3 regions of the Thermomonas brevis genome follow, and region 3 is predicted to be linked to each of the others. Evidence: riboswitches for the same ligand, from Rfam matches in the RefSeq annotation. Region 3 holds a riboswitch; each other region holds the start of a gene.
The links. Region 3 has a riboswitch for cobalamin ahead of btuB (TonB-dependent vitamin B12 receptor). Riboswitches for the same ligand answer to the same signal wherever they lie in the genome.

Region 1 (3,268 bases), 1.0 Mb from region 3:
GTCGCCGAGCTTGGACGCGCGCGAGCCGGTGAACGAGAACAGCGGCACCGGCACCGGGATCGGCAGGTTGATGCCGACCTGTCCCACGTCGATGTCCTCTTGGAACTTGCGCGCCGCCGCGCCGGACTGGGTGAAGATCGCGGTGCCGTTGCCGTTCGGGTTGGCGTTGACCAGCGCGATGGCCTCGTCCAGCGTCTTGGCTTCGAGGATCACCAGCACCGGGCCGAAGATTTCCTCGTCGTAGATGCGCATGCCGGGCTTCACGCCGGAGAAGATGGTCGGGCCGACGAAATTGCCTTGCTCGAAGCCGGGGACGGCGGGGTTGCGGCCGTCGAGTTCCAGCGTCGCGCCCTGTTCGATGCCGGAGGCGATCAGCGCCTCGACGCGCGCACGCGCGGCGCAGGAAATCACCGGGCCGACGTCGGTGCCCGCTTCGGTGCCGGCGTTGACCTTGAGCGTTTTCGCCTTGGCGACCAGATCGGGAATCCATGCCTTCGCCGCGCCCACCAGCACGGCGGTGGACGCGGCCATGCAGCGTTGCCCCGCCGCGCCGAACGCCGCGCCGGCCATCGCGTTGAGCGTCTGCTCCTTGTTGGCGTCGGGCAGCACCACCGCGTGGTTCTTCGCGCCCATCATGCACTGCGCGCGCTTGCCCGCCAGCGATGCGCGGTTGTAAACGTGCGTGCCGACCTTGGTGGAACCGACGAACGACACCGCCTTGATGTCGGGATGGTCGCAAAGGGCGTTGACCACGTCCTCGCCGCCGTGGACGACGTTGAGCACGCCCTTGGGAATGCCGGCTTCCAGCGCCAATTCCACCAGCCGCATCGTCACCATCGGGTCTTGCTCGGACGGCTTGAGCACGAAGGTATTGCCGGTGGCGATCGCCATCGGGAACATCCACAGCGGGATCATCGCCGGGAAGTTGAACGGGGTGATGCCGGCGCACACGCCCAGCGGTTGCAGCAGTGTGTAGGTATCGACGCCGCCGGCCACGTTGTTGGCGAGTTCGCCCAGTTGCAGATTGCCGATGGACGCCGCGTGTTCGACCACTTCCAGCCCGCGGAACACGTCGCCCTCGGCGTCGGGCAGGGTCTTGCCCTGTTCGGCGGTGAGGATCGCCGCCAGTTCGCCCATGTGCTCGCGGATCAATTGCTGATACTTGAGGAAGATGCGCGCGCGGGTGCCGATGGGCGTCTTGCGCCACGTCTTGAACGCTTCGCGCGCCGAGGCGATGGCGGCTTCGACTTCATCGGCGGTGGCGAACGGCACCCGCGCCAGTACGGCCTGCGTGGCCGGGTTGACCACATCGCGCCAGTGGGTGGTGTTCGATTCGACGAATTCGCCGTCGATCAACAGCTTGACGGTCGCGGCATTGGCCGCAACGCGGTGCATCTCGTTCATTGTCCATCTCTCCGTGCCGCACACCCGCGAAGGGAGCGTTGCAGGAGCGGGACAGGGCGGATTGCGCGCGCACGGACGCCGCGATCAGCTCGTCCGGTTGCCCGCCGCAACACCCGAGGAGGACGCCAAGGCGTCCACTACTGGCCGGTCTCCGGGCTTGCGAGCGATGCGGTTTGCATCCCCCCGACGCCTTCCCGCGCGGACGCAGTGGCTGTGTGTCGGGCTTTCTCGCCTACCGTTGCGGGGGCAGCGCCGGCGTCTGACCGGCTTCCCGTTTCACCCTGCGCACCGGTTGGCGGCAGGACACCTGTAGCCGGCCGAGTGTAGGCGGCGGGGGCGGCGACGGACAAGCTGCACCGCCGCAGGGCCGGTGCGTATGCGCCGCACTTGATCCAGATCAATTCAATATCTAGTTGTTTCGTGGATCAATAGCACAACATATTGTGTTTATGGAGCGGGACAATGGAAGCGAGCAGAACGGCGGCGGCGGTTCCCGGACGCCATTGGATCGACCCGGTGGCCTCGGTCGAGGAGTACCTGACCCGCGCCGACTGGCGGGTCAACGCCAACGCCAATCAGGGCTATTCGCTGGGCGGGCTGATCCTGAACGCGGCGGGCAAGGTGACCGCCAACTACTGGCTGGAAAAGGTCTATCCGCCGGAAATCGCCCGCGCCCACCGCGAGGCCGATCTGCACATCCACGATCTGGACATGCTGGCCGGCTACTGCGCCGGCTGGTCGCTGCGCACGCTGCTGTACGAAGGCTTCAACGGCGTGCCGAACAAGGTCGAGGCCGGCCCGCCCAAGCATCTGTCCTCGGCGGTGGGGCAGATCGTCAACTTCCTCGGCACTTTGCAGAACGAGTGGGCGGGCGCGCAGGCGTTTTCCTCGTTCGACACCTACATGGCACCGTTCGTGCGCAAGGACGGGCTGTCCTACGACGAGGTGCGCCAGTGCATTCAGGAGTTGATCTTCAACCTCAACGTGCCTTCGCGCTGGGGCACGCAGACGCCGTTCACCAATCTCACCTTCGACTGGGTCTGCCCGGACGACCTGAAGCACCAGACGCCGTTCATCGGCGGCGAGGAGATGCCGTTCGCCTACGGCGAATTGCAGGCCGAGATGGACATGATCAACCGCGCCTACATCGAAGTGATGAGCGCGGGCGATGCGCGCGGGCGGGTGTTCACCTTCCCGATCCCGACCTACAACATCACCGCCGATTTCCCGTGGGAATCGGAGAACGCGCAGCGCCTGTTCGAGATGACCGCCAAGTACGGCCTGCCGTACTTCCAGAACTTCATCAATTCCGAACTCGACCCGGGCATGATCCGTTCGATGTGCTGCCGCTTGCAGCTCGACCTGCGCGAGTTGCTCAAGCGCGGCAACGGCCTGTTCGGCAGCGCCGAGCAGACCGGCAGCCTCGGCGTGGTGACGGTCAATTGCGCGCGCCTGGGCTATCTGCATCGCGGCGACGAAGCCGCGCTGTTCGCGCGCCTGGATGAACTGCTGGAACTGGGCCGGCGCAGTCTGGAGATCAAGCGCGAGGTGGTGCAGCGGCACATCGACGACGGGTTGTATCCGTACACCAAGCGTTATCTCGGCACGCTGCGCAACCACTTCTCTACGCTGGGGGTGAACGGCATCAACGAGATGATCCGCAACTTCACCGGCGATGCGCACGACCTCACCAGCGAGTGGGGCCACGCCTTCGCGCTGCGCCTGCTCGACCACGTGCGCGCGCGAATGGTGGCGTTCCAGGAGCAGGCCGGCCATCTCTACAACCTCGAAGCCACGCCGGCCGAGGGCACCACCTATCGCTTTGCGAAAGAGGATCGGCGGCGCTGGCCGGACATCCTGCAGG
Region 2 (3,268 bases), 1.0 Mb from region 3:
ATGGAGATCACGTCGGCGTCCATCGCCGCCACCGCCTCGATGATGTCGTTGAACTCCGAATAGCACATATGGGTATGAATCTGGGTATCGTCGCGCACGGCGCTGGCGCTGATGCGGAAGGATTCCACCGCCCAATCCAGATAGTGCTTCCAGTCCGCGCGACGCAGCGGCAGGCCTTCGCGCAGCGCCGGTTCGTCGATCTGGACGATGCCGATGCCGGCGGCTTCCAGATCGCGCACTTCGTCGCGCAGGGCCAGCGCGATCTGCCGGCAGGTGCGCGAGCGCTCCTGATCGTCGCGCACGAACGACCACTGCAGGATCGTCACTGGGCCAGTCAGCATGCCCTTCATCGGCAGCTTGGTCAGCGATTGCGCGTACTGCGACCAGCGCACCGTCATCGGCGCGGGGCGCGACACGTCGCCCCAGATCACCGGCGGCTTCACGCAGCGGCTGCCGTAGCTCTGCACCCAGCCGTTCTTGGTGAAGGCGAAGCCGTCTAGCAGTTCGCCGAAGTATTCCACCATGTCGTTGCGCTCGAACTCGCCGTGGACGAGCACGTCGATGCCGATCTCCTCCTGGAAGCGCACGCACTTGGCGGTTTCAGCTTCGAGGAAGGCTTCGTAATCGGTGTCGGAGAGCTTGCCGGATTTGTTGGCGGCGCGGGCTTCGCGCACGTCCAGCGTCTGCGGGAAGGAGCCGATCGTGGTGGTGGGGAACAGCGGCAGCTTGAAGCGCGCCTGTTGCGCGTCGCGGCGGGCGGGGAAGGCACTGATGCGCTGCGCGTCGCTGGCGGTCAGCGCGTCGAGGCGCGCGGCCACTTCGGCGCGATGCACGCGCGCGGATTGCTTGCGCAAGACGATGCGCGCGCGCGCATCGGCGAGGCCCGCTTCGGCATCGGGCTTGCCGGCCAGCGCGTCGGCCAGCAGGCGTAGTTCGCCGACCTTCTGCTTGGCGAACGACAGCCACGAGTGCAGTTCCGCATCCAGCGATTTTTCGTGGTCGAGATCGACCGGCACGTGCAGCAGCGAGCACGACGGGGCTAGCCATAGCTTGTCGTTGCCGACGCGGTCGCGGGCGTGGCGCGCCAGCACCAGCGCGTTGTCGAGATTGCTGCGCCAGATGTTGCGGCCATCGATCAAGCCTGCCGACAGCACGCGCCCGTCCGGCAGCGCATTCAGCACGGCGTCGAGTTGATCCAGCCCGCGCACCAGATCGACGTGCAGGCCATCGACCGGCAGCGATGCCGCCAGCGGCAGGTTGTCGCCGAGCGCGCCGAAGTAGGTGGCGAGCAGCAATTTCGGGCGCTTGCGTGCTGCCAGCGTCGCATAAGCGTGCTGGAAGGCGGCGCGGGTGGCGTCGTCCAAGTCCTGCACCAGCACGGGTTCGTCCAGTTGCACCCACGCCGCGCCGGCATCGGCCAGCCTGCCAAGCAGCTCGGTATAGACCGGCAGCAGGCGGTCGAGCAGCGCCAAGGCGTCGCTGCCATCGGTGGTCTTCGCCAGTCTGAGGAAGCTCACCGGGCCGAGCAGCACCGGCCGCGCGTCGAAGTCTAGCGCCTTCGCTTCGAGGTATTCGGCCAACGGCTTGTCGCCGCGCAGGCGGAATTGCTGGCCGGCGTCGAGTTCGGGGACGAGGTAGTGGTAGTTGGTGTCGAACCACTTGGTCATCTCCAGTGCGCGCAGGTCGAGGCCATCGCGCTGGTGGCCGCGCGCCATCGCGAAGTAGCCGGCCAGCGGATCGGCGTCGGCAAGCTGGCGATAGCGCTGCGGAATGGCGTCGAACAGGAAGGCGGTGTCCAGCACGTGGTCGTACAGGCTGAAGTCGTTGCAGGGCGCGACGTCGGCGCCGGCGTCGCGTTGCAGCGTCCAGTGGCGTCGGCGCAGGTCGCGGGCGGTGGCCTGCAGCGAGGCGGCGTCGATTTCGCCGCGCCAGTGCGCTTCCAGCGCGCGCTTGAGCTCGCGCTTCGCGCCGATGCGGGGGAAGCCCAGGGTGGTCGTGGTGGTGCTCATTGGTGGTTGTCCTCATGCGGTGGCGGATGAGGAACGAAGGAGGGCGCGCGCCGCCGTCCCGGGCCGGGCAGGCGGACGAACCGGTGACCTTCGCCCCCTCGGGCGAACCGGCGCTGCAAAGGCCACGGACAGGCGCACGCGGCGCAGGGCGTCGCGTGCATCCGATCCGCTTCCCCTCGAAGCGTCAGGTCGGGCGGCCGCGCGCTGGTGGCGCGCGACCGGTCGGGGCAGGTCTTCGGGCTCGTGGGCTGGAGCGAGGAGTGAGTGGGGAGGAGTGAGCGGTGAGGGAAGCGCGAACACGCTCCTACTCACTTTTCACTTCTCTTGGCTCACTCCTCGCTTTTTCCTGGCCGTCGCTTCCCAGGACTTGAGGCCCCAGTGCCGATGACGGTTCGTTCCCACCTACCGCTGCGGGGCAGCGCCGGCCTTGCATGCGCGAGCATGCGCACCGGACTTCCCTTTTAATTCATCGCTATATCTGGATATAGCGATGAAGCCGCGACGAGCGCACGATACGGCCGCCCGGCGGCGGCGTCAAGCGGGCCCGCGCCGCGCGCCATGGCGGAGCTTTCGCAGGCGCGCGGTTACCATGTCCCGATGAAGGAACGACTGCCTGACTGGTTGCAGCCGTGGCTCGCCGAACTGGCGACCGTGCTGGAAGTGACATTGATCCTGCTGGTGGCGTGGGCGCTGCGCTGGCTGGTGCGCCGGCTGGTGTCCCGGCTGGCCGCGCGCTACGAGCTGCCGCCGATGGTGGTGATGGGCGCGCGCCGCGTCTCCACCTTCGTGATCGGGATGGCCGCGGTGCTGGCGTCGTTGCAGCGCTTCGGCGTGTCGGCGGGGGTGCTGTGGGGCGCGTTCACCGGCTTCGCCACGGTGGCGGCGGTGGCGTTCTTCGCCGCGTGGAGCGTGCTGACCAACATCTTCTGCTCGTTCCTGATCCTGATCACCCGGCCGTTCCGCCTGCTCGACCACATCGAGCTGCTGGAGAACGGCGAGAAGCCGGGCCTGCGCGGGCAGGTGGTGGACGTCAACCTGATCTACGTGACCCTGCTGGAGCGCCATCCCGGCGGCCACCAGAGCCAGCTGCGCGTGCCCAACAGCCAGTTCTTCCAGCGCGCGGTGCGGCGCTGGCCCGGCGAACCGCCAGTGCTCGGCGCGCATGCGGACGAGGAGCGATCCACGCGATCAATGTCGATGCAGGGCGGCAGCGCCACGGCCGCCGAGCCCGAGTAGAGCGCGGCGCTCAGGCCGCCACG
Region 3 (3,268 bases):
AGATCGGCACGCGGGCGCTGCGCGACAGCATCCAGGCGGCCAGCAGCGACAGCAGCGCCACGATCACGCGCCAGCACCAGGCCGCGGCGTTGCGCCGGGTCATCGCCGCTTCGGCCGCATCCAGCCCCAATGCGTCCCGGCGCCGCCACGCGTGCGCGTACAGCGCCAGCATGCAGGCCGACAGCGTGGCGAAGGCGATGCCGTACACCGCGAACATGGCGGCCAGGTCGCCCAGGCTGCCGAACGGCACCGGCGCCCGGAACCAGCCGGCGCTGAGCCAGAAGAACAGCGCGCCGTAGACGATCTTCAGCGGGTACACGTAGACCAGCACCAGGAACACCATCGCCAGGCTGAGCCAGGTGCTGGCCGCGTCGTCCAGGCCGTAGCGCTTGCTCCAGCCCGCGTGCGCATGCCAGAAGAACGCGATCTGCGCGAACGAGGCGGCGAACGCCGGCACGCCCTTCATCGCCTCCATCAAGGCCGGGATGCTGTCCGGAATGGCGTCCAGCGAGATCACCAGCAGGGTGACCGCGAACGCGAACGCGGCGTCCACGAACGCTTCCAGCCGCGTCACCTGCGCGCCGCGCTCCAGAAACCCGTCCGGCATGCGCCGCAGTTCGGAAACTCCCGTCATCCCGTCAGCATAGCGTGCGGCGCTGCTAGACTCGACGGATGAGCTTCTCCGCCACCGCCCTCACCGGCAGCAAGCCGGAACAATACGCGCAGCTGCTGGAACAGGCGCGCGCGCTGCTGCACGACGAACGCGACCGCATCGCCAACGCCGCCAACCTGTCCGCGCTGGTGTACCACGCGCTGCCCGACCTCAACTGGGTGGGCTTCTACTTCTACGACGGCGCCGAGCTGGTGGTCGGCCCGTTCCAGGGCCTGCCCGCCTGCGTGCGCATCCCGCTGGAGAAAGGCGTGTGCGGCGCGGCGGCGCGCACCCGGCAGACGCAGCGCGTCGAGGACGTGAACGCCTTTCCCGGCCACATCGCCTGCGATTCGGCCAGCCGCTCGGAGCTGGTCGTGCCGCTGTACCAGGGCGATGCGCTGCTCGGCGTGTTCGACCTCGACAGTCCGATCCCCGCGCGCTTTTCCGTTGAAGACCAGCAAGGCCTGGAAGCGATCGCCCGGGCGTTCCTGGAATCGCTGCAATGAGCGCGAAGCTGCGCAACATCGGCCCGAAGTCCGCCGCCTGGCTGCGCCAGGTGGGCCTGCGCTCGCTGGACGACCTGGCCGCGGTCGGCGCGGTGGAGGCGTACATGAAGGTGCGCCGCGCCGGCTTCAAGCCCAGCCTCAACCTGCTGTACTCGCTGGAAGGCGCGCTGAAGGACTGCCACTGGCAGGAAGTGCCGGAGGCGCGCCGCACCGAACTGGTGCAGGCCGCCGAGGCGGCCATCGCGCTGCTGCCGCCGCCGCGCGGTCGTCCGGCCGCCGCGCCGGTCACCACCACCCACCACGACGAAGCCGCCGCGCCCGCGTTCGCGCCGCTTTTCGATGCGTACGCCGACGACGATCGTCATGGCGGATCGGAATCGAACGACGGCGACTGATCCGCCGGCCGCGCCCGCGGCTGCGCTAGAATTGCCGGGTTCGAGGTGATCCGCCGGCCCTGCCTGCGGATTGAAACGGGAAGCCGGTGACGCTGCACGCAGGTGCATCCAGTCCGGCGCTGCCCCCGCAACGGTAAGCGAGACAAGTCCGGCATCGGCCACTGTGCGCGCATCGGTTCGATGCAGGCATGGGAAGGCGCCGGACGGGACATCGACCGATGTCCGCCCGCAAGCCCGGAGACCGGCCACGGACACGTCAGGTTGCGATGCGGCGGGCATTGCGCGACGCCGGCCTGCCCGTGCCGCACGCGCATCGCCTTCGTCCGCCGTTTCCGTCCGCAGCGCAGCCGCCCTTCCATCCACGGGCGCGCGGGCGTGCGCGCCGGAGAACCCATCATGCGTTTCCGCTCCATCCCGCTCCGCCTCAACATCCTCGCGCTTGCGCTGCTGCCCTCGCTGGCGCTGGCCCACGGCGACGAGGCCAAGGATCTCGACGCCGTCGTCGTCACCGCCACCCGCACCCCCACCACGGTCGACGCCGCGCTGGCGGCGGTGGAAGTGATCGACCGCGCTCAGATCGACGCCAGCAGCGCGCGTTCGCTTCCGGAACTGCTGCGCGGCCGCGCCGGCATCGCCATCGTCAACCAGGGCGGGCTGGGCAAGCTGTCCACGCTGTTCATGCGCGGCACCGAGTCCGACCACGTGCTGTTCCTGATCGACGGCATCCGCGTGGGCTCGCCGACCTCGGGCCTGACCTCGCTGCAGGATCTCCCGCTGGCGCAAATCGAGCGCATCGAGATCGTGCGCGGCCCGCGCTCGTCGCTGTACGGCGCCGACGCCATCGGCGGCGTGATCCAGATCTTCACCCGCCGCGGCGAGACCGAAGGCGTGCGCGGCCGCGCCCGCATCGCCGCCGGCAGCCACGGCCTGCGCGAAGCCTCGGCCGGCCTCGACCTGCGCGGCAAGCGCGGCGGCGTGGGCGTGGACGTGGCTCACCAGGGCACCGACGGCATCAACGCCTGCAACGGCAACCTGAACACCGACTTCTCCGGCGCGGGCTGCTTCATCAAGCAGGGCACGCACCTCGACCGCGACGGCTACCGCAACAACAGCGCCGCCCTGCGCGCGGACTTCGCGCCCGGCGAAGCCTGGCAGTTCGACGCCCGCGCCAGCCGCGCCGAAGGCCACAACGACTACGACGGCGACTACCAGGACAACTCCGACATCGTCCAGCAGACCGTGGGCGGCAGCGTGCGCTGGACGCCGTCCGAGGCCATGCAGCTGAAGCTGACCGCCGGCCGCAACACCGACGACTCCGACAACTACATCGGCAGCGCCTTCGCCAACCGCTACACCACCACCCGCGACAGCGCGAGCCTGCAGGGCGACTTCGGCGTCGCGAAAGGCCAGTTGCTGAGCGCCGGCTTCGACTGGCTGCGCGACGCTGCCAACGTGGTCGATCCGTGGTCGCCGTTCGCCCGCACCCGCGGCAACCGCGCGGTGTTCGCCCAGTACCAGGGAGACTTCGGCGCGCACGACCTGCAGCTGAGCCTGCGCCGCGACGACAACGACCAGTTCGGCGGCCACACCACCGGCGGGATTGCATGGGGGCTGGACTTCGCCGAGGGCTGGCGCGTGACCGCCAGCCACGCCACCGCGTTCAAGGCGCCCACCTTCAACGAGCTGTACTACCCCGGCGCCAGCAACCCGGATCT

Region 1: linked by a shared signal. The riboswitch ahead of H9L17_RS15065 (CoA-acylating methylmalonate-semialdehyde dehydrogenase) and the one ahead of btuB (TonB-dependent vitamin B12 receptor) in region 3 are both predicted to bind cobalamin.
Region 2: linked by a shared signal. The riboswitch ahead of metE (5-methyltetrahydropteroyltriglutamate--homocysteine S-methyltransferase) and the one ahead of btuB (TonB-dependent vitamin B12 receptor) in region 3 are both predicted to bind cobalamin.

What each region holds. Positions count from the first base shown of each region.
Region 1 is NZ_CP060711.1:3,247,983-3,251,250, forward strand. It holds gene H9L17_RS15065 (CoA-acylating methylmalonate-semialdehyde dehydrogenase) at 1-1,395, opposite strand, end outside; cobalamin riboswitch at 1,530-1,730, opposite strand; gene H9L17_RS15070 (ribonucleoside triphosphate reductase) at 1,867-3,268, shown strand, end outside.
Region 2 is NZ_CP060711.1:3,252,891-3,256,158, forward strand. It holds gene metE (5-methyltetrahydropteroyltriglutamate--homocysteine S-methyltransferase) at 1-2,009, opposite strand, end outside; cobalamin riboswitch at 2,219-2,525, opposite strand; gene H9L17_RS15090 (mechanosensitive ion channel family protein) at 2,607-3,245, shown strand; gene siaD (biofilm regulation diguanylate cyclase SiaD) at 3,256-3,268, opposite strand, start outside.
Region 3 is NZ_CP060711.1:2,248,214-2,251,481, reverse strand. It holds gene H9L17_RS10375 (TMEM175 family protein) at 1-634, opposite strand, end outside; gene H9L17_RS10370 (GAF domain-containing protein) at 673-1,158, shown strand; gene H9L17_RS10365 (TfoX/Sxy family protein) at 1,155-1,553, shown strand; cobalamin riboswitch at 1,580-1,817, shown strand; gene btuB (TonB-dependent vitamin B12 receptor) at 1,950-3,268, shown strand, end outside.